DNA from 4 places in the Atlantibacter sp. genome. Region 1 is predicted to be linked to each of the others. Evidence: predicted binding sites of a transcription regulator. Region 1 holds the regulator's gene; each other region holds the start of a gene.
The links. Region 1 encodes CRP, which controls carbon source genes, mostly activating them, when cyclic AMP is high. Its sites were predicted from a motif close to ATGTGANNNNNNTCACAT; they were not measured.
Positions count from the first base shown of each region.

Region 2: deoC (deoxyribose-phosphate aldolase) is a predicted target of CRP. The motif match lies at 2,956-2,973, and genes of this name have one in related genera.
Region 3: rbsD (D-ribose pyranase) is a predicted target of CRP. The motif match lies at 3,661-3,678, and genes of this name have one in related genera.
Region 4: cdd (cytidine deaminase) is a predicted target of CRP. The motif match lies at 2,595-2,612, and genes of this name have one in related genera.

Region 1 is NZ_DAMBQK010000007.1:12,737-18,418, reverse strand. Features, by position in the region: gene RT120_RS08670 (aspartate aminotransferase family protein) at 1-477, shown strand, start outside; gene RT120_RS08665 (YccS/YhfK family putative transporter) at 467-2,563, opposite strand; gene crp (cAMP-activated global transcriptional regulator CRP) at 2,611-3,243, opposite strand; gene RT120_RS08655 (OsmC family protein) at 3,547-3,951, shown strand; gene RT120_RS08650 (phosphoribulokinase) at 3,978-4,844, opposite strand; gene RT120_RS08645 (YheU family protein) at 4,954-5,172, opposite strand; gene RT120_RS08640 (hydrolase) at 5,169-5,682, opposite strand, start outside.
Region 2 is NZ_DAMBQK010000024.1:67,246-72,927, forward strand. Features, by position in the region: gene RT120_RS18195 (Gfo/Idh/MocA family oxidoreductase) at 1-571, opposite strand, end outside; gene rbsD (D-ribose pyranase) at 599-1,108, opposite strand; gene RT120_RS18205 (ribokinase) at 1,138-2,049, opposite strand; gene deoC (deoxyribose-phosphate aldolase) at 2,122-2,823, opposite strand; gene RT120_RS18215 (AraC family transcriptional regulator) at 3,056-3,943, shown strand; gene proA (glutamate-5-semialdehyde dehydrogenase) at 3,960-5,213, opposite strand; gene proB (glutamate 5-kinase) at 5,224-5,682, opposite strand, start outside.
Region 3 is NZ_DAMBQK010000026.1:4,531-10,212, forward strand. Features, by position in the region: gene rbsB (ribose ABC transporter substrate-binding protein RbsB) at 1-654, opposite strand, end outside; gene rbsC (ribose ABC transporter permease) at 681-1,646, opposite strand; gene rbsA (ribose ABC transporter ATP-binding protein RbsA) at 1,649-3,151, opposite strand; gene rbsD (D-ribose pyranase) at 3,159-3,578, opposite strand; gene kup (low affinity potassium transporter Kup) at 3,748-5,616, opposite strand.
Region 4 is NZ_DAMBQK010000001.1:244,031-249,712, reverse strand. Features, by position in the region: gene yohP (small membrane protein YohP) at 1-22, shown strand, start outside; gene dusC (tRNA dihydrouridine(16) synthase DusC) at 19-987, opposite strand; gene RT120_RS01145 (CidA/LrgA family protein) at 1,451-1,849, shown strand; gene RT120_RS01140 (CidB/LrgB family autolysis modulator) at 1,846-2,541, shown strand; gene cdd (cytidine deaminase) at 2,673-3,557, shown strand; gene sanA (outer membrane permeability protein SanA) at 3,676-4,389, shown strand; gene RT120_RS01125 (AI-2E family transporter) at 4,530-5,645, shown strand.

The DNA of each region.
Region 1 (5,682 bases):
CCGGATATCCTCACCAGCGCCAAAGCCCTGGGCGGCGGTTTCCCGATCAGTGCAATGTTGACCACTCAGGATATCGCCTCGGCGTTCCATGTAGGCTCTCACGGCTCCACTTACGGCGGCAACCCGTTAGCCTGTGCGGTAGCCGGCGCGGCGTTCGATATCATCAATACCCCGGATGTACTGGCTGGCGTGAACCAAAAACGTGCCCAGTTCGTGAAGCATCTTGAGCAAATTGACGCGCAGTACGACGTGTTCAGCGACATTCGCGGCATGGGGCTACTGATTGGCGCCGAGCTTAAACCGCAGTACAAAGGCCGTGCGCGTGAGTTTTTGCACGCGGCGGCAGAAGCGGGCGTGATGGTGCTGAACGCTGGCCCGGATGTGATGCGCTTCGCGCCATCGCTGGTGGTTGAAAGTGCCGATATCGATGAAGGCATGACGCGCTTCGCGCAGGCCGTTGCGAAAGTCAGTCGTTAACCGCTTTCGGATTATTGAGCCGCCGGTTTAGCCAGATCCCATGATGCGGCCGCTGACGCCATGCTACTGACGAAATGGTGTGCATGGTGTCGAGATGGCCGAGTATCCGCTGGAGATGCTGTTCCAGCACGCTTAACGGCCCCTGAGACAGGGCTTCCGGCATATCCAGGATCACCGCGTCTTTGGTTTCCCCCGGCTCGTCATATTCCAGCCGCTGCTGGCAGCGCTGGAGCGCAATTTCGCAGGACTGCAAATAGCGCTGCGCCAGGTCACGCGTCAGCATGGTGTGTTCCCGCGCCATAGTGGTCATCGCATTAATATGCTCGACGATAAACTGGCTGTGGGTCACCCACAGCTTCATCTCTTCCAGATAGCGGGTATTGAATCCCGGTTCCTGCATCGCCTGGTTCAGCGAATTGTACAACGCGTTATGCGCCTGGTTGACCAGCATGCGCTGCCAGGCCAGCGGCGTAGGTTGCGGGTCGTCACTGAGGATCAAGCGTATCGCTTTCTGGTCTGCCTCCAGCGCATCGTGAGCGTTTTTACGCAGCAGGCCGCTTTGCCACTGGGGCCACAACCACACCATGCCGCCAAAGGCGATCAGGCAGCCAATCAAGGTATCAATCAGTCTCGGCAGAATATACTGCTCCCCGCTCAGGGAGAGCAGTTGCAGGCTATACACCGCCGTGACGGTAAAGCCGATAGTCGCCCAGCCGTAATTTTTGCGGATGATGAGATAGCTCACGATGGTGATGACCAACATCGCCAGCAGGGTGTAGCCATCGGCAACGTGATAGTGCAGAGTGATCCCGGCGATGATAAGCCCGGCCATGGTGCCGCCCGCTCGGTGGAGAATACGCACCCGCGTGGCGCCGTAGCCGTTCTGGGTCACGAACATCACGGTCATTAAAATCCAGTAGGGTTTCGGTAGGTGCAGGGCGCTACCCACCAGGCTGGCAATGCTCAGCATCACCGCGATACGGGCGGAACTGCGCAGGGCGGTGGACTTCAATGACAGATAGCTTTTCAACGCGCGCAGCACGGGCAGGCGGCGCTGCTTATCTTCCATCAGATCGCGCGAATACAGTGGACGCTGGGATTTCAGCACTCTGGCGATACGGCTGAAATGGTATTCGCAGAACTGTCCCACCGGGTTATCGGGGTGCTGGCGGGCAATTTTTTCCAGCGCGCCAATCTGCTTATCCATTTCAAAGCGCTTCGGGTAACGGTGATACAGGATATCGTCGGCGCGTTCCCGCAGGCGGGCCGCCACCGTCTGGGCATTCCAGCGGATCACCGCCTCGGCGTGGCTTTCGCGCACCAGTTTCTGCACCTCTTCGGGCTGATGCAGGCTGACGGAAATATGCTCCTGCAAATCCAGCGCGATCTGGAAAGTGCGCAGCAGGCGTTTATAGCCGTGATGCTTACCGGTCGACAGCATATGTAGCTGCTGATAACACTGGGTAATCAAGTCGACGGTTTTTTGCTGGCGTGCCAGCAGCGGCGGCAACGCGCTTTGCGGATCGGTATGCTGGGTCAGCAGGCTGTATTTGGCTTCGCAATATTCCGCCAACTGGCGGTACAGCAGGCTCAGGGTTTCGCGCAGCGGCTGTTCGCGCCACACCCAGAACCAGAACCAGTTAAACAGCCCATACCACAGCGTGCCCAAGGCATACAGCAGCAGCGGCTCCCACATCGGCATATAGCCCGCCAGGCTGAGTGTGAATATCGCTGCAATAAGCGACGCCGGGAGCAGGCGAGCATGAAGCGGACTGATTTCCGCCGTTACGCCCAGGATCAGCGCCAGCCCGGAGAGCGCCAGTGGCAGCGGCACGGCGTTAAGCAGCAGTAACTGCATCGCCAGGCTGCTGAGCGCGAACAGTGACCCGCCAATAACCAGGCGTTTAAAGAAGCGCTTGTGCGGGGTGTCCAGGCCAGCGATGTTGCAGCAGGCGGGAACGAGGGAGAACAGGAGACCTTGTTGCAGATGGCCCAGAACCAGACCCACCGCCACAGGCAAACACAACACCAGGGTTTGACGAAGTGCGTAGTTGATTTCGGGGTGGTAGATCAGGCGTCGCCACATGGGTGAGATCGGATGAGACGGCGTGTTGCCACGCCGTTTCGCAGGGTTTAGCGGGTACCGTAAACCACAATGGTCTTACCGTGGGCGGAGATCAGGTTTTGATCTTCAAGCATTTTCAAAATGCGGCCAACGGTTTCGCGGGAGCAGCCGACGATCTGGCCGATCTCCTGACGGGTAATTTTGATCTGCATACCATCCGGGTGGGTCATGGCATCCGGCTGTTTGGCCAGATTCAGCAGCGTTTGTGCGATGCGGCCAGTGACATCAAGGAAGGCGAGGTTGCCCACTTTCTCTGACGTCACCTGCAGACGGCGCGCCATCTGCGAAGACAGACGCATCAGGATGTCAGGGTTAACCTGAATCAGCTGACGGAATTTTTTATAAGAGATTTCTGCCACTTCACACGCCGTTTTGGCGCGAACCCAGGCACTGCGTTCCTGACCTTCTTCGAACAATCCCAGTTCGCCGATGAAATCGCCCTGATTCAGATAAGAGAGGATCATTTCCTTGCCCTCTTCATCTTTAATCAGCACTGCCACGGAGCCTTTAACGATGTAATACAACGTTTCCGCCTTTTCACCCTGGTGAATCAGCGTGCTCTTCGATGGGTACTTATGAATATGGCAATGAGACAAGAACCATTCGAGAGTCGGGTCTGTTTGCGGTTTGCCAAGCACCATGCGCGGTTATCCTCTGTTTTAAGCTGACTCCAGAGAGCAACAATAATAACCCTCTGGGTTTTTGCAATCGTCTCTTCTCCTGGCCGGAGAAGGGGCCTTTAACGTCCTGTGGCCTGTAATAGGTGTGGTCGTATGCACACATGCATTACATCAATGTATCGCTGTAGCATCCGACTGTTTTAGCATAGCTTTACGTGAGTGTCTCCTATTGTCTCGTTTCAGCTTGACCTGGCTCTCATCCGTTGCGCGTTTTGTTACAGCCGCGTAATCTGTCAGTAATTTTGAAACACTGGAGTAACCAAAATGCAGGCAAGAGTGAAGTGGGTAGAAGGGTTAACTTTTCTCGGTGAGTCCGCCTCAGGACACCAGGTTTTAATGGACGGCAACTCCGGTGACAAAGCGCCCAGCCCGATGGAAATGGTATTAATGGCGGCGGGCGGTTGCAGCGCCATTGATGTGGTGTCGATCCTTCAGAAAGGACGTCATGACATCACCGACTGCGAGGTGAAATTGACCTCCGAGCGCCGTGAAGAAGCGCCGCGCTACTTTACCCACATCAACCTGCATTTCATCGTGACCGGTAAAGCGTTAAAAGACGCGGCGGTGTCCCGTGCGGTAGATCTGTCGGCAGAGAAATATTGTTCAGTCGCCTTGATGCTGGAAAAAGCGGTGAACGTCACCCATTCCTACGAAGTGATTGAAGGATAAGTGCTTAATAAGGCGGCGTTGCCGCCTTAAATTTTTCGCCCTTCCATGATTCTTTTTACCAGCGGCAGCATGATCAGCTCCATCGCCAACCCCATTTTCCCGCCTGGCACCACTAATGTATTGATGTGGGAAATGAATGAGCCCTGCAACATGGCCAGCAGCCAGGGGAAATCGATCCCTTCCAGGTTCCTGAAGTGAATCACCACCAGGCTCTCATCCAGCGAAGGAATTGCCTTCGCGGCAAACGGGTTTGATGTATCAACGGTGGGGACACGCTGGAAGTTAATATGGGTACGCGAGAACTGCGGCGTGATGAAGTTGATGTAGTCTTCCATCGAACGCACGACCGAATCCATCACCGCTTCACGGGAGTGCCCGCGTTCGCTGGTGTCACGGATGAGCTTCTGGATCCATTCCAGGTTGACGATCGGCACCACGCCCACCAGCAAATTCACATGGCGCGCGACATCATGATGGGGCGTCACCACGCCGCCATGCAACCCTTCGTAAAACAGCACGTCCGTGGGTTCGGGCAACGGTTGCCAGGGGGTAAAAGTACCCGGTACCTGGTTCCAGGGTACGGCTTCGTCATAGGTATGCAGATATTTACGCGATTGCCCGGTACCGGTTTGCCCGTACTGATTAAAAGTCTGTTCCAGCAGGCCAAAGTCGTTGGCCTCCGGCCCGAAATAGCTGATGTGCCTGCCCACGTCGCGCGCTTTGCGGATCGCCATATCCATTTCAGGGCGGGTATAGCGATGAAAGCTGTCCCCTTCCACTTCAGCGGCATGCAGGTTGAGCTGGGCGAAAATCTTACGAAAGGCGAGGCTGGTGGTGGTGGTCCCGGCCCCGCTGGAGCCGGTAACGGCGATGATCGGATGTTGGGCAGACATAGCGGAACAACTCCTTAGGGTAGCGACGTGAAAATAAGACCCGTGCAAGGCGAATGAGTTCTGGCGGTCTGATCTGCCGCCAGTGGTTTTTATTGTTCAGCGAGCGGTCTTACCCCCGAAACTGATCGCGCGGCATGATGTTGACCGTTTCATGCAGTTCCGACCACACCAGAACCGCGTCGCCGCGTTCCAGTTGGTGCTTTACCTGAGAGACTTTATCGCTGAGCGAGCGTTCATGTTCACCATAATCGGTGCCTTCCCGCAAGACAAAAGCTTCAATGAGGTTTTCAAGCGTTTCCGGGTCGAGGGATTGCCAGGGAATAATCATGGTTTATCCAGATAAGGTGTGAGCCAGTCGGGAATGCGCGCTTCAAGCCACATTTTCGGACGCAGGGCGGTACCGCCTACGAATCCCACGTGCCCGCCATATTCGGTCAACTGGTATTCGATATTGGCCGGTAGCTGGGCGATATCTGGGATAACGTGGCTATCCATAAACGGGTCGTCCTGCGCATGAATGATAAGTGTAGGCTGGGTAATCGACGCCAGCAGCGGCATCGCGCTACAGCGCCGGTAATAATCGATGGCGTCGTCAAAACCGTGGGCTTTTGAGGTGATCAAATCGTCGAATTCACGCAGGCGGCGGATCCCTTTCAACTGGGCTATATCTACCGGCAGCGTACCCGGATAAGCCAGCAGCTTGCGCGAGGCATTGGCCTTAAGCAAATTCAACAGGTAGTGCTGATAGACCCGGGAAAAGCCTTTTTCCATATGGTAGCAGCAATGTTCCAGCACAAACGGCGCGGAGACAATCACCGCCGCGTTGACCGGCAGTTGT
Region 2 (5,682 bases), on a different contig from region 1:
TATATTGCTGAAGGAACTGCTGCCAGTCGGGGATGGCGCGCATATCAATGCTGGCAATCACCGGCGTGCCAATCAGCTGGTTATCAAGAATGTACTTCAGCGCCCGAATCGACGGGTCGTAGCGCATATTAGAGTTCACTGCGACAGGGATGCCGCTCTCTTTACTCAGGCGCACGATTTCGCGCCCGGCCTCCAGCGACATCGCCAGCGGCTTCTGGCAGAGAATGGCTTTGACGTTTTTCGCCGGAGAATTTTTACTGCAAATAAAACGCACAATCTCTAGCTGAATATGCGGCGGCACGGCGATATCGATAATCTCGATCTGCGGGTCGCACACCATCTCCTGCCAGATTGCATAGATTTTGGGAATGTTAAATGCCGTGGACAGCCGCTGGCTGTGGGCATTTTCCAGCGAGGTGATCCCGTATAGCGTAAACCCCGCTTTCTGGTACGCCACCAGATGGCAATGCTCGACGATAAATCCCGCGCCGATAATGCCGATTTTGTAGTCTGTTCTTTGCGGTAACGCCGGACGTGTCGCCTGCTCTAATAAGCGTTCTAACGAATCCATGATGCCCCCGTGATAGTGATGAAATGACTACGCGCGCGAGTTAAGCTGCGGAACATAATTCTCTTTAATCCGCTGGCGGCGCGTCACATAGGCAGGCAGCGGCTGGACGTTAGTGCCCTCGGCAAACCACGCGAACGGGTCGGTACTGGCCACCAGCGCGAAATTAGCCCACGGGTTGAATGAGCCGGAGCGAATAATCACTTTGGCTTTATAAGCGAGTTCATTACACAGCACTTCATGGCTGGCTTCGCTGAAATCTGTCCCGGAGCCGGTAAAGATATCCTGCACCTGACGGTACAGGTCCGCGTTACAGTCGCGCACTTCCCGGGCGAATTTAATGTCCTCAACAAACACTTCATGGCGCAGCACGCGCAGAATATCGGTCACGTCCGGAATGCCAGGCCAGAAACCGAGGTCGATGCGATTAGCGTGCGGCGGGATGGGGAACCCGGCGTCGGTGACGAGAATAATATCGGTATGGCCGAGGGTGGACAGCGCCGCCGCGAGTTGAGGATGTAGGATACGTTCAGGTCTCATAGTTATCTCTCCGAATTGAGTTTTTATAATTAACAACCGAGAAATTGTTCGACTTCTTTACGCGTTTTGTAGGAGGGCACGGTTTCCCAGTCGCAGCAGCACAGCGCGGCGGTGGCATTGGCGAAAAACGCCGCCTTTTCAATTGGCTGCCCTTCGCTTAATGCAACCGCCAGCCCGGCATTGAAGCTGTCTCCCGCGCCGTTGCTGTCTACCACCTCCACTTTGCAGGACGGGATTTCCAGGGTGTCGGTGCGGCTGAATACGGCACTGCCGGCTTCGCCCAGCGTCATCACCACATAGCGGCAGCCGGTCTCCAGCAGCAAATCGGCGATTTCGCGGTTGCTGCGCGCATCGTCCGGTGCCAGGCCCAGCGCCACGCGGGCTTCGGTTTCATTAGGGGTCAGGTAATCGATAGGGTGTAGGTTCACGCCGCGTAAATCCCGGGCGGGAGCCGGGTTAAGAATGGTGGTTTTGCCGAGCTGTTTGGCGAGATTTAGCCCGTAAAGTGCGGTCTCCAGCGGGATTTCCAGCTGCGCCAGCGCTACGCTGCTCTGCTCCATGAGCGCTTTCGCCTCGTCCACGTGCGCCGGGCTAAACAGTTTATTGGCCCCCATATCCACCACAATCACGTTGCGGGCCTGATTGTCTTTGATGATTAACCCGGCTCCGGTAGGCAGTTCAGGGGTTAAGGTCAACGCGTCGATATTCACGCCTTCGTCGCGCATCAGGGTCACGAATTCATGGCCAAACGTATCGTCACCGACGACGCCGGCGTAGGCTACTTTCGCCCCAAGCCGTGCCGCCTGCACCGCCATATCCGAGCCTTTCCCGCCCCAGGTCTGGCGAAAATCAGTGCCGATTAACGTCTCGCCCGCCATAGGAATGCGATCTGCCGTCATGACCAGCGCTTTGGCATAACTGCCAAGGATAAAAATACTCATCAGTAATTCCCCTTCTTGACTGACAGTGGCATAACACTGCGCCGCCGCAGTTACGCTTGCGGCGGCGACGTATTAATAAGCGTTGATATCCCCCGTCAGGCCTTTAACCAGTTCCGGCCCGGAGCTGGTGCCGACCAGTTCGGCCCCGGCTTCGAACATCGCTTTCATTTTTTCCAAGGTATTGACCTTACCTGATACTTTTACCCGGCACGGTAACTGAATATTGGCTTTGAGAAGCCGAACATCTTCTACCGTCGCTTCGCAACCGCCTTTGCCCCAGCCGCTGGACTGTTTCACCCAATCAATGCCTGCTTCAAAGGCATAACGGGTGGCTTTGATTTTCAACGCTTCTTCGGTGATGAAACCAAACTCCAGCATGGCTTTCACTTTCATCCCCAGGTCATGAGCCACGTGGGTCACGCTTTTCAGCTCGTTAAAATAGAGATCTTCCTGGCCGCCCAACAGATAGCCGGGGTTTGGCGGGAAGTCGAACTCATCGGCACCTTCTTTCGCCAGCTCGCGCACCACTGCTATTTTCATTGCCGTGGTGTCGTTAGCCATGGGGAAGTTGACCGTGGTTGCCACCCGCACGCCGCTGCCTTTCAGCATGTCTTTAGCAAGGGAAACCCAGCAGGGCGCAATCATGGCCGCATCAAACTGATACTGCATGCAGGTTTCCAGATGTTTAATCACCCCTTCGCGCGTCAGATCCGGGTTGACGTTGGTGTACTGAATCGCCCTGGCGACCTGGCGCGGATCGTTAAAATCAATCATGGAGAGCTCCTGTCTGGTAAGTAAAAAGCGTGTAAGTGTGCCGTGAAGATGTCGTTACTTTAGGCAGGATGGCGAATGAGCGTGATAGGCAGAATTCCCTGGAACATGGATGAAATTTTCATGTCAATGGAAATGTGAGTCAGGTCAAAAATTACTCACAGAGCAGTGCCTGCCGGGTGGCGAAAAATGCCACTATGCCAGGCGAAACGGGCAAACAAGAAACCAGGCCGCTATGCAGAAACAAAAGCAACGCACCCGAGCGATCGCCAACTGGTATCGGGGTTCTGACGAATTTTCCACCCTGATGAACTACCGGATTTTGCGCGCCGGGCATATTGAGACTGCGGCGGATTTCCACGTGCATCGTCAGTCGGTGGTGGGCCATGAATTGCTGTTTTGCCTGCGCGGCGCGGGGTTTATCCGGATTGAAGACAGGCTTTATCCGGTGCGCGAAGGGCAACTGGCCTGGCTGCCGGTGCGCTGGCCGCATGAGCATTACCCCGACAAACACTCTCCCTGGGCGATCCTCTGGCTGCGCATAGAAGGCTCAAAACTCAACAATATCATGCAGATAATGGACGTTCCTCAGCGGCCAGTTTTCCAGTTCGACAACCCACAAAAGATCGTTGAAATTTATCACCATATTTTCGACCAGATGAACAGCTATACCCTGGTGACCGATGCCCACTGCGATATGCTGTGCAGCCAGTTGATTTTTACCCTGCTGGAAAACCGCAGCCACGATGCCGCGCAATCTCAGGTGATCACCCATCGCGGGCTGGGCAAGCTGTTGTATCAGATCCACAGCCATTACAACGATGACTGGGATATCGAGAAGTTTATGCATTACTGCCAGGTAAGTAAGTCGCAGCTGTTCCGCTTATTCCAGACGACGTTCAACCAAAGCCCGTTGAAATGGCTGAAAAACTATCGTTTATCTCAGGCGCGAAGGCTGCTGGTCGAAACGCAGGAAAGCATCAGCCGGATTGCGGTGCAGGTGGGGTATAACGACCCGCTGCATTTCTCGCGGGATTTTCATCGTGCGGTTGGCCTTTCGCCCAGCGCGTTTCGCAAGCAGGAACAACTGGAAGGCGCACAGCAAAAAAAGGGCGATGCCTGAGCATCACCCTTTCTTATCAGACGCGAACAGTATCGTCGCCGTAGCCGATCCACTTATAGGTGGTGAGCGCTTCGAGGCCCATCGGCCCTCGCGCGTGCAGTTTCTGGGTACTGACCGCCACTTCCGCGCCCAGACCGAACTGTCCGCCGTCGGTAAAGCGCGTCGAGGCGTTGACGTACACCGCTGACGAGTCCACTTCATTGACGAAACGGTCGGCATTGCGCAGGGTGCGCGTCAGGATCGCGTCGGAATGCTGAGTGCCGTGCTCGCGGATATGGGCAATCGCGCCGTCAATGTCTGCCACCAGCTTGACGTTAATATCCAGCGACAGGAATTCATCGTCATACTCTTCCGGCTTCACTGCTACCAACTGCGCCGGGCCATTTTTCAGTTGCTCAAACGCGTAACTGTCCGCATGCAGCGTTACGCCGCTGGCAGCCATTTTTTCGCTCAGGGCAGGCAGGAAACGGTCAGCGATCCCCTGATGTACCAGCAGCGTTTCTACGGTGTTGCAAGTGCTCGGACGTTGGGTTTTGGCATTGACGATCACGTTCAACGCCGCGTCGATTTCCGCGCTCTCATCAACAAAAATATGGCATACGCCAATTCCGCCGGTGATCACCGGAATGGTGGACTGCTCGCGGCACAGCTTATGCAGGCCCGCGCCGCCGCGTGGGATCAGCATGTCGATGTACTTATCCATGCGCAGCATTTCAGAAACCAGCGCGCGATCCGGGCTTTCAATGGCCTGAACCGCACCCGCCGGTAATCCGCACTCTTCCAGCGCCTGCTGGATAACTTTTACCGTGGCGGCATTGGTACGCCAGGTCTCTTTACCGCCGCGCAAAATCGCTGCGTTGCCGGTCTTCAGGCACAGCGACGCCACATCCACCGTGACGTTCGGGCGGGCTTCATAAATCACGCCAATCACGCCGAGCGGCACCCGACGGCGCTCCAGGCGTAGCCCGCTGTCGAGCACGCCGCCGTCAATCACCTGCCCCACCGGGTCGGCAAGGTTGCACACCTGGCGCACGTCGTTGGCGATGGCGTGCAGCCGCTGAGGCGTCAGCGCCAGGCGGTCCTGCATGGCGTCGCTCAGGCCACTGGCTTTGGCTTCGGCCAGATCCTGCTGGTTGGCGCTCAGAATGGCGTCCGCCTGGGCTTCAAGATAATCGGCGATTTTCTCCAGCACGCGGTTTTTCTCGCGGCTCGATAACAGCGCCAGCTGGTAAGAAGCCGCTTTCGCCGCTTTACCCATTTGTTCAAGCATTGCAGGCTCCTTAAATGAGGATCAGGTCGTCGCGATGGACGGCGACCGGGCCATATTCATAACCGAGAATGGCGTCGATTTGTTGGGAGTGATGCCCGGCAATACGGCGCAGCGCATCGCTATTATAGCGGCTCACGCCGTGGGCGATGTCGCGTCCTTCCTGGTTGCGGATGCGGATCACTTCACCGCGCGAGAAATTGCCGGTCACGGTTTTGATGCCTTTCGGCAGTAGAGAACTGCCGCGCGCCAGAATCGCCGTTTGCGCCCCTTCATCGACGCTGATTTCGCCGGCGGGCGGGGCGCCAAAAATCCAGCGCTTACGGTTTTCCAGCGGCGACTGTTGTGGATGAAAGCGCGTGCCCACCGGCAGCCCTTCGATGACATCGCCTATCACACCCGGTTTGCTGCCTGCGGCGATTACGGTCTCGATCCCAGCGCGTCCGGCCACATCGGCGGCTTGCAGTTTAGT
Region 3 (5,682 bases), on a different contig from region 1:
CATTTCATCATTCTGAGCAAACACAGCCTGCACGTCCGGATGCGCGGTCAGCAGGTTTTGCATCACGTTCAGGCCTTTGGTGCGGTCGAAGTCAGCCGGCTGGCTCGCCAGGACGGTAAATTTGTGGGCCGCAGTCGCCTGTTTGAAACCTTCACCACGCTCACGGGCAGCGGAGGCACCTGCGATGCCCTGCAACTCGATCACTTTCGCGCCTTCACCCAGTTTTTTAGCAATGAAGTCACCGGCCATTTTGCCGCCTGCCACGTTATCAGACGCCACGTGGCTGACCACGTCGCCTTTGGATGCCATACGATCCAGGGTGATTACCGGGATTTTGGCCTGATTAGCCATCTTCACGGCGTTACCTACCGCATCGGAGTCGGTTGGGTTAATCAGCAGTAATTTAGTGCCGCGAACGGTCAGATCCTGAACGTTGGCAAGCTCTTTAGCCGGGTTGTTCTGGGAATCCAGCACCACCAGGTTATACCCCAGTTTGTCGGCTTCTTTCTGCGCGCCATCTTTTAATGACACAAAGAACGGGTTATTCAGCGTGGAGATAACCAGCGCGATCGTGTCTTTCGCCATAGCGTTGGCGCTCACGGTGGCGCTTAACGCAACAGCAGAAACCAGGGTAGCCAGTTTTTTCATGTTCATAGTCAGATGTCCTGTAGAGTAATCAGTTACTGCTTTTTGTTGTCTACCAGTACCGCCAGCAGAATGACGACTGCTTTAACGATCATCTGGTAATAGGAAGAAACACCTAATAAATTCAGTCCGTTGTTCAGGAAGCCGAGGATCAGCGCACCGATCAGCGTCCCCACAATACGGCCTTTACCGCCCGCCAGGCTGGTACCGCCCAGCACCACCGCCGCGATGGCATCCAGCTCATAGCCAGTACCGGCCGTCGGCTGTGCGGAAGACAGACGCGCCACTTCAATAACACCCGCCAGCGCGGCCAACATGCCGGACAGCGAATAAACGATGATTTTGATTTTATTAACGCTGATGCCGGACAGACGCGTCGCCGCTTCGTTACCGCCCAGTGCATAAATATAACGGCCCAGACGGGTGTGATGCAGCATATACCAGGCGGCGAGAAAGACGACCGCCATGATCCACACCGGCGTCGGGATGCCCAGCGGGCGACCGATACCAAACCAGCCAAACAGATCGGCGTTGTCAGAGAACCCGGTGTTAATCGGGCTACCGTCGGTGTACACCATGGTCACGCCGCGCAGCAGCAGCATCATCACCAGGGTAGCGATAAACGCCTGCACGCGTCCTTTGGCAACAATAACGCCAGTCACGCCGCCAATCGCCGCACCGAGCGCCAGCGCGCCCGCCACAGCCACCAGCGCGTTCACTTCCAGGCCTACGATTGAGGCGGCGACCGCGCCGGTTAACGCCAGCAGGGAACCGACGGACAGGTCGATACCTGAGGTGAGGATAACCAGTGTCATGCCTACCGCCATAATGGCGTTGACCGACGTTTGTTGCAGGATGTTGAACAGGTTATTAACGGTAAAGAAGTTCGGGCTCATGGTGGAGACCACCGCGATCAGCACCAGCAGGGCAATCAGCGATTTTTGCTCTAACAGCCACGCTTTAGTGAAATAGCGACGGCCAGTGATAGTCTGGGTACTCATTGTCATACTCCTGCGCGGTTTAGCTTGCCAACAGCCGCCGCCATCAGCACTTCCTGAGTGGCCTGCTCGCGTGTGAACTCACCGCCGAGATGCCCCTCGTGCATCACCATGATGCGATCGCTCATGCCCAGCACTTCTGGCATCTCAGACGAGACCAGAATGATGCTTAAGCCCTCAGCTTTGAACTGGTTGATTAACTGGTAGATCTCTTTCTTGGCACCGACATCGACGCCGCGCGTCGGCTCATCAAGGATCAGCACTTTCGGACGGGTCATCAGGCCGCGGGCAATCGCCACTTTCTGCTGATTACCGCCGGAGAGCAAACCGATCGCCTGTTCCATTGACGGGGTTTTGACGTTGAACAGCCGGATAAAATCGCTGACTGCCTGCTGCTCGTCCTGATGCTTCAGGCCGCCACCGCTGCGGCTGAAATAGCGCAACGCGGTCAGAGACATGTTCTCTTTTACCGACATGCCCAGCACTAAACCATCGCGCTTACGGTCTTCAGAGATATAAACGATGCCGTTCGCCAACCCATCCTGCGGAGAGCGGGTCACGACTTCATGGCCGTCGAGCGTGACGTATCCGCTGGTGCGCGGCAACGCGCCGTACAGCACTTTCATCAGCTCAGTACGCCCTGCGCCCATCAGCCCGGCTACGCCAAGGATTTCCCCTTTGCGTAAGCTAAAGGAAACATTGTTAACGCCAGGCCCGCACAGATTATCGACTTTCAGACGCACCTCACCCGGCGCTTTGTCCAGGTGTGGATACTGATCTTCGAGCTTGCGACCCACCATCATTTCAATCAGCGTGTCTTCGGTCAGCGTCGCCACTTCACGTTCGGCAATGAATTGCCCGTCGCGGAATACCGTAACATCATCGCAGATCTCGAAAATTTCTTTCATGCGGTGGGAAATATAGACAATGCCACGCCCCTGGGCCTTCAGCTCGCGGATCACGCGGAACAGCGATTCGGTTTCGGTATCCGTCAGGGCGTCGGTAGGTTCGTCCATGATGATGACTTTGGATTCAAAGCTCAGCACCTTGGCAATTTCCACCATCTGCTGATCGCCAATAGACAGTTCGCCCACCAGTCGGTGGCTGTTAAAGCGCAGGTTCAGTTTGGCGAGCAGCTTGTCGGCTTCGGCATACATGGTTTTCCAGTCGATTTTGCCAAACCGGTTAACAAATTCGCGGCCCAGGAAGATGTTCTCCGCAATAGTCAGTTGCGGGATCAGGTTAAGTTCCTGGTGGATAATGCCGATGCCCGCTTCCTGAGACGATTTCGGACCGTTGAAAGTCGTTTCCTGGCCCAGCCATTTCAGCGAGCCGGCATCACGTTGATAGATGCCGGTCAGCACTTTCATCATGGTGGATTTACCGGCACCGTTTTCGCCGACCAATGCCATAACGCGGCCTGAATAGACATTCAGCGCCGCGCCGGAAAGGGCTTTTACACCGGGGAATGACTTATCAATCCCCTTAAGTTGCAGTAATGCGTCCATGTCGGCCTCAGAAAGTTACGCCGGCACAGAGAATAATATTCGCATACGGGGAGCATTCCCCGCTGCGAATGACCGCCTGGCTGGCAGCGGTGTTTACTTTGAACTGTTCATGCGTGATGTAACGAATTTCAATGGTATTTCCCTGGTGTTGTTGCAGTTGCTCAATATGGCTGAGCAACGTTTCGTGGAGCTGCGGATTGTGTTGTTTAATTTCCAGCGCAAGGATCGCCGCTTCAACCTGCATCTCGGTAGTCACCACATCCAACACCTGCATAAAGGTGGGGACGCCCTGAGTCAGTGCCAGGTCGACACGCTCAGTCGTTTTCGGGATGGGCAACCCGGCATCACACACAACAACCGTATCGGTATGACCGAGACGTGAGATGACCCGAGAGATGTCAGCATTTAAAACGGTGCCTTTTTTCATGTCTTTGCTCCACTAGCGAAACGTTTCGCTGACTGAAGTGTAGTGAAGAAGGCGAACAGGAAACAATCGGCGCGTTATAGAAATGTGATCGCCATCGAAACGTTTCGCTCGTTATTGTTGCAGGACAGCAGAAAGAAAAACGCCCCTTCACAGAAGAGGCGTTGAAAAATTAAATTTCTACCTGAGTCCCGAGTTCTATAACCCGGTTAGGCGGGATTTCAAACTGATCGGGGGCGCGCAACGCGTTACGCTGCAACAGCAGGAACAGCTTGCCGCGCAGGCGCAGATACCACGGGCGTTTACCGATAATCAGCGATTCATGGGACATAAAGAACGAGGTTTCCATCATCCGGCAACTCAGCCCTTCCAGCCCACAGCGGTGGAACACCTCTTCCACGTTCGGCGTTTCGCGCCAGCCGTAACTGGCTACCACGCGCCAGAAAGTGGGCGATAGCTGTTCGATGGCCACGCGGCGTACATTGTGCACGTAAGGCGCATCTTCTGTACGCAGGGTCAGCAGGATCACACGTTCGTGCAGCACTTTGTTGTGCTTGAGGTTATGCAACATCGCGAACGGAATGACGTTCAACGCCCTGGACATGTACACCGCCGTGCCCGGCACGCGCACCGGCGGGGATTTTTCCAGCGAGGCGATCATCGCTTCCAGGGAGTTACCGTGCTCATGCATCCGGCGCAGCAGACGAAAGCGCTCGCTTTTCCAGGTGGTCATGATGATAAACATCACCAGGCCTAACGTCAGTGGCAGCCAGCCGCCGGACAGCAGCTTCGACAGGTTAGCCGAGAACAGCGACACATCAATGCACATAAACCCAACGAACATCACCCCGAGCAGGATTTTGCTCCAGTGCCAGTTTTTATTGGCAACGGTGGTGAACAGAATTGAGGTCAAGACCATGGTGCCCGTTACCGCAATACCGTAGGCCGCCGCCAGGTTACTGGAGTGTTCAAAGCTGACGATAACAATCACTACCGCGAAATAGAGCATCCAGTTAATGGCCGGAATATAAATCTGCCCGGACTCCATTTCTGAAGTGTGGATGATGCGCATCGGCGAAAGATAGCCCAGACGCACGGCCTGGCGCGTCAGGGAGAACACGCCGGAGATCACTGCCTGCGAGGCGATAACCGTCGCCAGGGTGGCGATAATCAGCAGTGGGATCAGCGCCCAGTCGGGAGCCAGTAAAAAGAACGGGTTCTTAATCGCTTCCGGCGTTTTCAGCAGCAGCGCGCCCTGGCCGAAATAGTTCAGCACCAGCGAAGGCAGCACCACGCTAAACCACGCGATACGGATCGGCAGCTTACCGAAGTGGCCCATGTCGGCATACAGCGCCTCAACGCCGGTGATCGACAGCACCACCGCGCCCAGCGCGAAGAAAGAAACCGTCTTGTATTCCACGAAGAAATGCACCGCCCATATTGGGTTTAATGCGTGCAGCACTTCCGGGTTGGCGATGATACTGCGCACGCCCAATACCGCCAGAATCAAAAACCAGGCCAGCATAATCGGCGCGAACAGTTTACCCACCATCCCGGTGCCATGCTTCTGGATCATAAACAGCAGGGTCAGGACGATAATCGACAGCGGCACAATATAGGGGTCGAGCGATGGCGCGGCGATTTCCAGACCCTCGATGGCGGACATCACCGAAATGGCCGGTGTGATAACCACCTCGCCATAAAAGAAGCTGCCGCCAATCAGGCCCAGAATAACCAGCCAGGATGTCGCTTTAGCTGAGGTATTACGCCCTGCCAGCGACATTAGCGTCAGTATCCCACCTTCACCGGCGTTGTCGGCGCGCATCACGAAGGTCAGATATTTAATGGAAACCACTAAAATCAGCAGCCAAAAAATCAGGGAGAGGAAGCCAAAAACGGCATCCCGTTCTACGCCAAAACCAAACTGGCCGGAAAGGCATTCTCTTAACGTATAAAGTGGGCTGGTCCCGATATCGCCGTACACCACCCCGATTGCTGCAAGCGTTATCGCCGGCAGCGGTTGCTTATTATCAGCGCTCATAGACTAATCTTTTGTTAGAAAACAGTTGTGTGCTTAGTCCCTTGGCCCACAAAAAGCGCACAGTAT
Region 4 (5,682 bases), on a different contig from region 1:
TGTGTTTAAGGCGATTTTCTAAATCGTGATGCTATCCACGGGGTACGCCTGCCGGGCGTACCCGTCAATCGCCGTAGCAATCGACGGCGAATCCGTTAAGGTACGGATAGTGGTAAACAGTTCAGCCGCCTGCGGATAGGCTTTTCGTAAATAACCCAACCACTGCTTAATGCGCGCCACATGGTACATGCCGGTGTCACCCTGCTTCTCAAGCTGAGTGTATTTTTGCAGTAATTCAACCACCTCCGGCCAGGCCATCGGCGCTTCGTTGTATTTTACGACCCGGCTTAAATTTGGCACATTCAGCGCGCCGCGCCCGACCATAACCGCGTCACAACCCGTGGCCTGCAAACACGCCTGGCCGCTCTCCCAGTCCCAGATTTCGCCATTGGCGATCACCGGAATCGACAGGCGTTGGCGAATTTCACCAATTGCCGCCCAGTTGATGCGCTCGGCTTTATAACCATCCTCTTTGGTGCGGCCATGCACCACCAGTTCGGTAGCGCCCGCCTGCTGCACCGCATCGGCGATGTCGAACTGACGGGCGTCGCTGTCCCAGCCGAGGCGTACTTTCACCGTCACCGGTAAGTTTGCCGGGACCGCTTCACGCATCGCCTTCGCGCCGCGATAAATCAGATCGGGATCTTTGAGCAATGTCGCCCCGCCGCCGCTGCCGTTAACCAGCTTTGAGGGACAGCCGCAGTTAAGGTCCACACCCCAGGAGCCCAGCTCCACCGCGCGGGCGGCGTTTTCCGCCAGCCACTGCGGGTGCTGGCCTAAAAGTTGAATGCGCACTAACGTGCCCGACGGGGTGCGGCTCTGGTGATGCAGTTCCGGGCAGAGTTTATAGAAGGATTTTGCTGGCAGCAGGCTATCCACCACGCGCAGGAATTCCGTGACGCACAGATCGTAATCGTTCACGTCCGTTAACAGTTCACGTACCAGGGAATCCAGTACGCCTTCCATTGGCGCCAGTAATACACGCATAGCCGACCTCAGTAAAAAAGAGGCGCTATGGTAGCGCCTGGCGGCAAGAAGGGAAATGCATTTTACGCGATGCCATTGAGCCCGCCCGCTACGCCGGGTATGCTGGCAAAAAATATAAAAATGCTGCACCTGCACCTCCCTCTTTTACCCCCTAAATAATTCAAGTTGCAGGACAAAGCCTAAAGGGCTTTGAACAGCGCTTGCGCTGGCCCCGAAGGGGCGAAGCCGAAGGCTGAGTCACGCGGCGACGTAGCGAATCCCCAGGCGCTTACATCAGTAAGTGACTGGGGTGAGCGAGTCAAGCCAACGCATCTGCAACGTGAAGAATGACGGGGATAATACCTGACAAGGCTTGCAACTGTGCTCGCCAGGCATACTTTTGATGCCATAAAATCATGATGTGATCTGTAGCACACAATTTTCTTTAATTGTATGATGAATGCATTCCAACAAGGTTATTGATATGAGCACTATGCTGACCACAATCTGGCACTTTGTCCGTGCGTTTATCCTGATTTATGCCTGTTTGTATGCGGGTATCGCCCTGGCGGCACTGCTGCCTATCACCATTCCCGGCAGCATTATCGGCATGCTGATTATGTTTCTCCTGCTGTCGCTCCAGATCCTCCCGTCGAAATGGGTAAAACCCGGCTGTAACGTGCTGATTCGCTATATGGCGCTGTTGTTTGTGCCGGTAGGGATTGGCGTAATGCAGTATGTCGATGTGCTGAAAGCACAGTTCGGCCCGGTGGTGGTGTCATGCTTTATCAGTACCCTGGTGGTCTTTTTGGTGGTGAGCTGGAGTTCGCATCTGGTGCACGGCCAGCGCAAAGTCATCGGCCAGCAGGAGCCTAAACAATGATTGAGCATATCTGGTGGTCGCTGCCGTTAACCCTGGTGGTATTTTTCGCGGCCCGTAAGCTGGCGGCAAAATTAAAAACTCCGCTGCTGAACCCGTTACTGGTATCGATGGTGGTAATTATCCCGCTGTTGGTGTTCACCCATACGCCTTACGATCACTATTTCCAGGGCAGCAAAATCCTCAATGATTTGCTGCAACCCGCCGTGGTGGCGCTGGCGTTTCCACTGTATGAGCAACTTCACCAGATCCGCGCGCGCTGGAAATCGATCATCACCATTTGCTTTATTGGCAGTATGGTAGCGATGTTAACCGGCACCTCCGTGGCGCTGCTGATGGGCGCATCCCCGGAAATCGCCGCATCAGTGTTGCCAAAATCCGTCACCACGCCGATTGCGATGGCGGTGGGCGGCAGCCTCGGTGGCATTCCAGCTATCAGCGCGGTGTGCGTGATTTTCGTCGGGATTTTGGGCGCGGTCTTTGGCCATAGCCTGCTGAATATCATGCGCATTCGCACCAAATCGGCGCGCGGCCTGGCGATGGGCACCGCCTCGCACGCCCTGGGTACCGCCCGCTGCGCGGAGCTGGACTATCAGGAAGGCGCGTTTAGTTCGTTGGCGCTGGTGATTTGCGGGATTATCACTTCACTCATTGCCCCGTTTTTATTCCCGGTGATCCTGGCGTTCTGGTCGTAAAATTTGCGAGATGTCGCGCAAATTTGTATGAAAGAATTTTTGTTGCATAAATAACGAGATGCACGTCACATATCAAGCCTCTCTGGCTCCGTAAACTACGGATCCAGTAACCGATATAAAGAGGCCTTGCCATGCATTCACGATTTCATACTGCCTTTGCCGGGCTTTCTCAGCCTCTGCAAACCGCGCTTGCTCCCCTGCTGGATGACGAACATTTTCCAGCGATGCTGACTGCCGGGCAGTCTCAGCAGATCCAACGCCAGTGCGGGCTCAACGAAGACGAACTGGCGTTCGCTTTACTGCCGCTCGCGGCAGCGTATGCCGAAACCCCCATCTCCCATTTTAACGTTGGGGCTATCGCACGCGGCGTTAGCGGAAATTTATGGTTTGGTGCGAACATGGAATACCCGGGCATCGCGCTGCAACAGACTATCCACGCCGAACAAAGCGCCATTACTCACGCCTGGATGAGCGGCGAAACCGGTCTGCGGGCGATTACCGTTAACTACACCCCGTGCGGGCACTGCCGCCAGTTTATGAATGAACTGAACAGCGGCCTCGATTTGCATATCCATTTACCTGGTCGCGCCGCCGCCAGGCTGAAAGACTATTTGCCAGACGCTTTCGGCCCGCGCGATCTGGATATCAAAACCACCATTTTCGACGCGGAAGACCACGGCTTTGCGGTAGAAGGCGATGCGTTGAGCCAACAGGCGATTAAAGCGGCCAACCGCAGCCACGCGCCCTACACCCAGTCGCCCTGTGGCCTGGCGATGGAATTGCGCGACGGCACTCTCCTCACCGGCAGCTACGCTGAAAACGCGGCATTCAATCCTTCCCTGCCGCCGTTACAGGCCGCGCTGAACCTGGTGATCCTCAAGGGTTATGGCTTTGCGGATATCCAGCGCGCCATTCTCGCTGAACTGCCGAATGGCAATATCAGCCAGTGGGCACCGACGGTTTCAACTCTTAACGGTCTGGGCTGCCACAATGTCGATCGGGTGCTGCTGGCCTGACGCGTAACGCCACACCGTGCGGAATGCTTAATTTTAATCCACCCGCACGGTGAGCGGTTGCGCTCGCCTGGCGGGTAAAGTAGCCTTGATGGCAATTTTCCTGTTCCGAGCCACCTGAATGTTGAAGCGCCTGTTGTACAGCCTGGTTGTGTTTATCGGCTTACTGCTGTTAGCGGCGCTGCTTCTCGATCGCTGGATAAGCTGGAAAACCTCCCCTTACGTCTATGACGAATTGCAGGACCTACCCTACCGCCAGGTGGGCGTGGTGCTGGGCACCGCCAAGTATTACCGCACCGGTGTCATTAACCAGTACTACCGCTACCGCATCCAGGGTGCGATCAACGCCTATAACAGTGGCAAAGTGAATTACCTGCTACTGAGCGGCGATAATGCGCTGCAAAGCTACAACGAACCGATGACCATGCGTAAGGATCTGATCGCCGCTGGGGTCGATCCGGCAGACATCGTGCTGGATTACGCCGGGTTCCGTACCCTGGACTCTATCGTTCGCACCCGCAAAGTGTTCGACACTAACGACTTCATTATCATCACCCAACGTTTCCATTGCGAGCGGGCGCTGTTTATCGCCCTGCACATGGGGATTCAGGCCCAGTGTTACGCGGTGCCTTCGCCGAAAGATATGCTGACGGTGCGGGTCCGGGAATTTGGCGCGCGGCTTGGCGCACTTGCCGATCTGTATATTTTCAAACGCGAACCGCGCTTTTTAGGGCCGCTGGTGCCGATCCCGGCGCTGCACGATGTGCCGGACGATGCGCAGGGCTACCCGGCAGTGACGGCGGAACAGCTACTCGAACTGCAAAAGGCGAAATAACGGCGTTTTGTTGACCGTATCGTTCTCCTCCATTCTGAATTATTCATTTCCGGTTATCCCGGAAACTGTCCTCATTTATACAGCGTCTACACTGACTTATGCGCAACGCGTGTGTCACACGCCGTCAAAAGGGAATAACTATGCTGATGGGAAAAACCTCAAAAATACTTTTCGCGCTGATACTGGCGCTGGTCACGCTGGCACTCTGGAGCATTTTACGCCCCTGGTTCTCCTCGTTACTTTGGGCCGCTATTCTCGCCGTCATTTTTTACAAAATGAAAATTTGGTTGAGCCGTGCTACCGGGGGCCGCAATGGCCTGGCGGCGCTGCTGACACTGGTGGTGATCTGCTTAATTGTTTTCACGCCGTTAGCGATTATCGCCTCGTCGCTGGCGCGGGAATTTAATACCGTCTATCAGAACCTGCAAAGCGACAACGCCAATATCGCCAGGCTGTTTTACGAATATCTCGGCTATCTGCCTGACTGGGCGCGTGGCCTGCTGGCGGAATACCAGCTCGATAACCTTACCGATATCCGCAGCAAACTGTCCGACGTTGCCATGAAGGGTAGCCAGTATGCCGCTGGCAGCGTTTTGCTGATCAGTAAAAACACCTTTAGCCTGGCGGTAGGATTCGGCGTGATGCTGTACCTGCTGTTCTTCTTCCTGAAAGACGGCGCGCGGCTGGTGGAACTGGCGTTTAAAGCAATCCCGCTGGAAAACAACATGAAATACCGCCTGTTCGCCCGCTTTGCCGCCGTGGCACGCGCCACGGTAAAAGGCACCGTGGTGGTCGCAGTGGTTCAGGGCGCGTTAGGGGGCATCGCGTTTTACTTTGCGGGCATTGAAGCCAGCCTGCTGTGGGGCGCGCTGATGGCGTTCCTGTCGCTGATCCCCGCGGTGGGGACGGCATTGGTGTGGATCCCGGCGGCGATATACCTGTTCGCCACGGGTTTGATTATAAAAGGCTTGTTACTGACGCTGTGGTTTGTGGTGGTGGTTGGCCTGTCGGACAATATTCTGCGTCCACTGCTGGTAGGTAAAGACATCCGCATGCCGGACTGGCTGATCCTGATCACGACCCTGGGCGGGCTAAGCATTTACGGCATCAACGGCTTTGTGATTGGCCCGATGGTCGCGGCGCTGTTTGTCACCTGCTGGAACTATTTCTATCAGGCTGACCAGGAGAAACGGCGGCTGAATGGCGATGAATCGAAAGTGCCTGCCCAGCAGGAGATTACCCCGCCTAAGCGCTAATACAAAAAAAGCCCCCGAATGTCGGGGGCTGGACGAA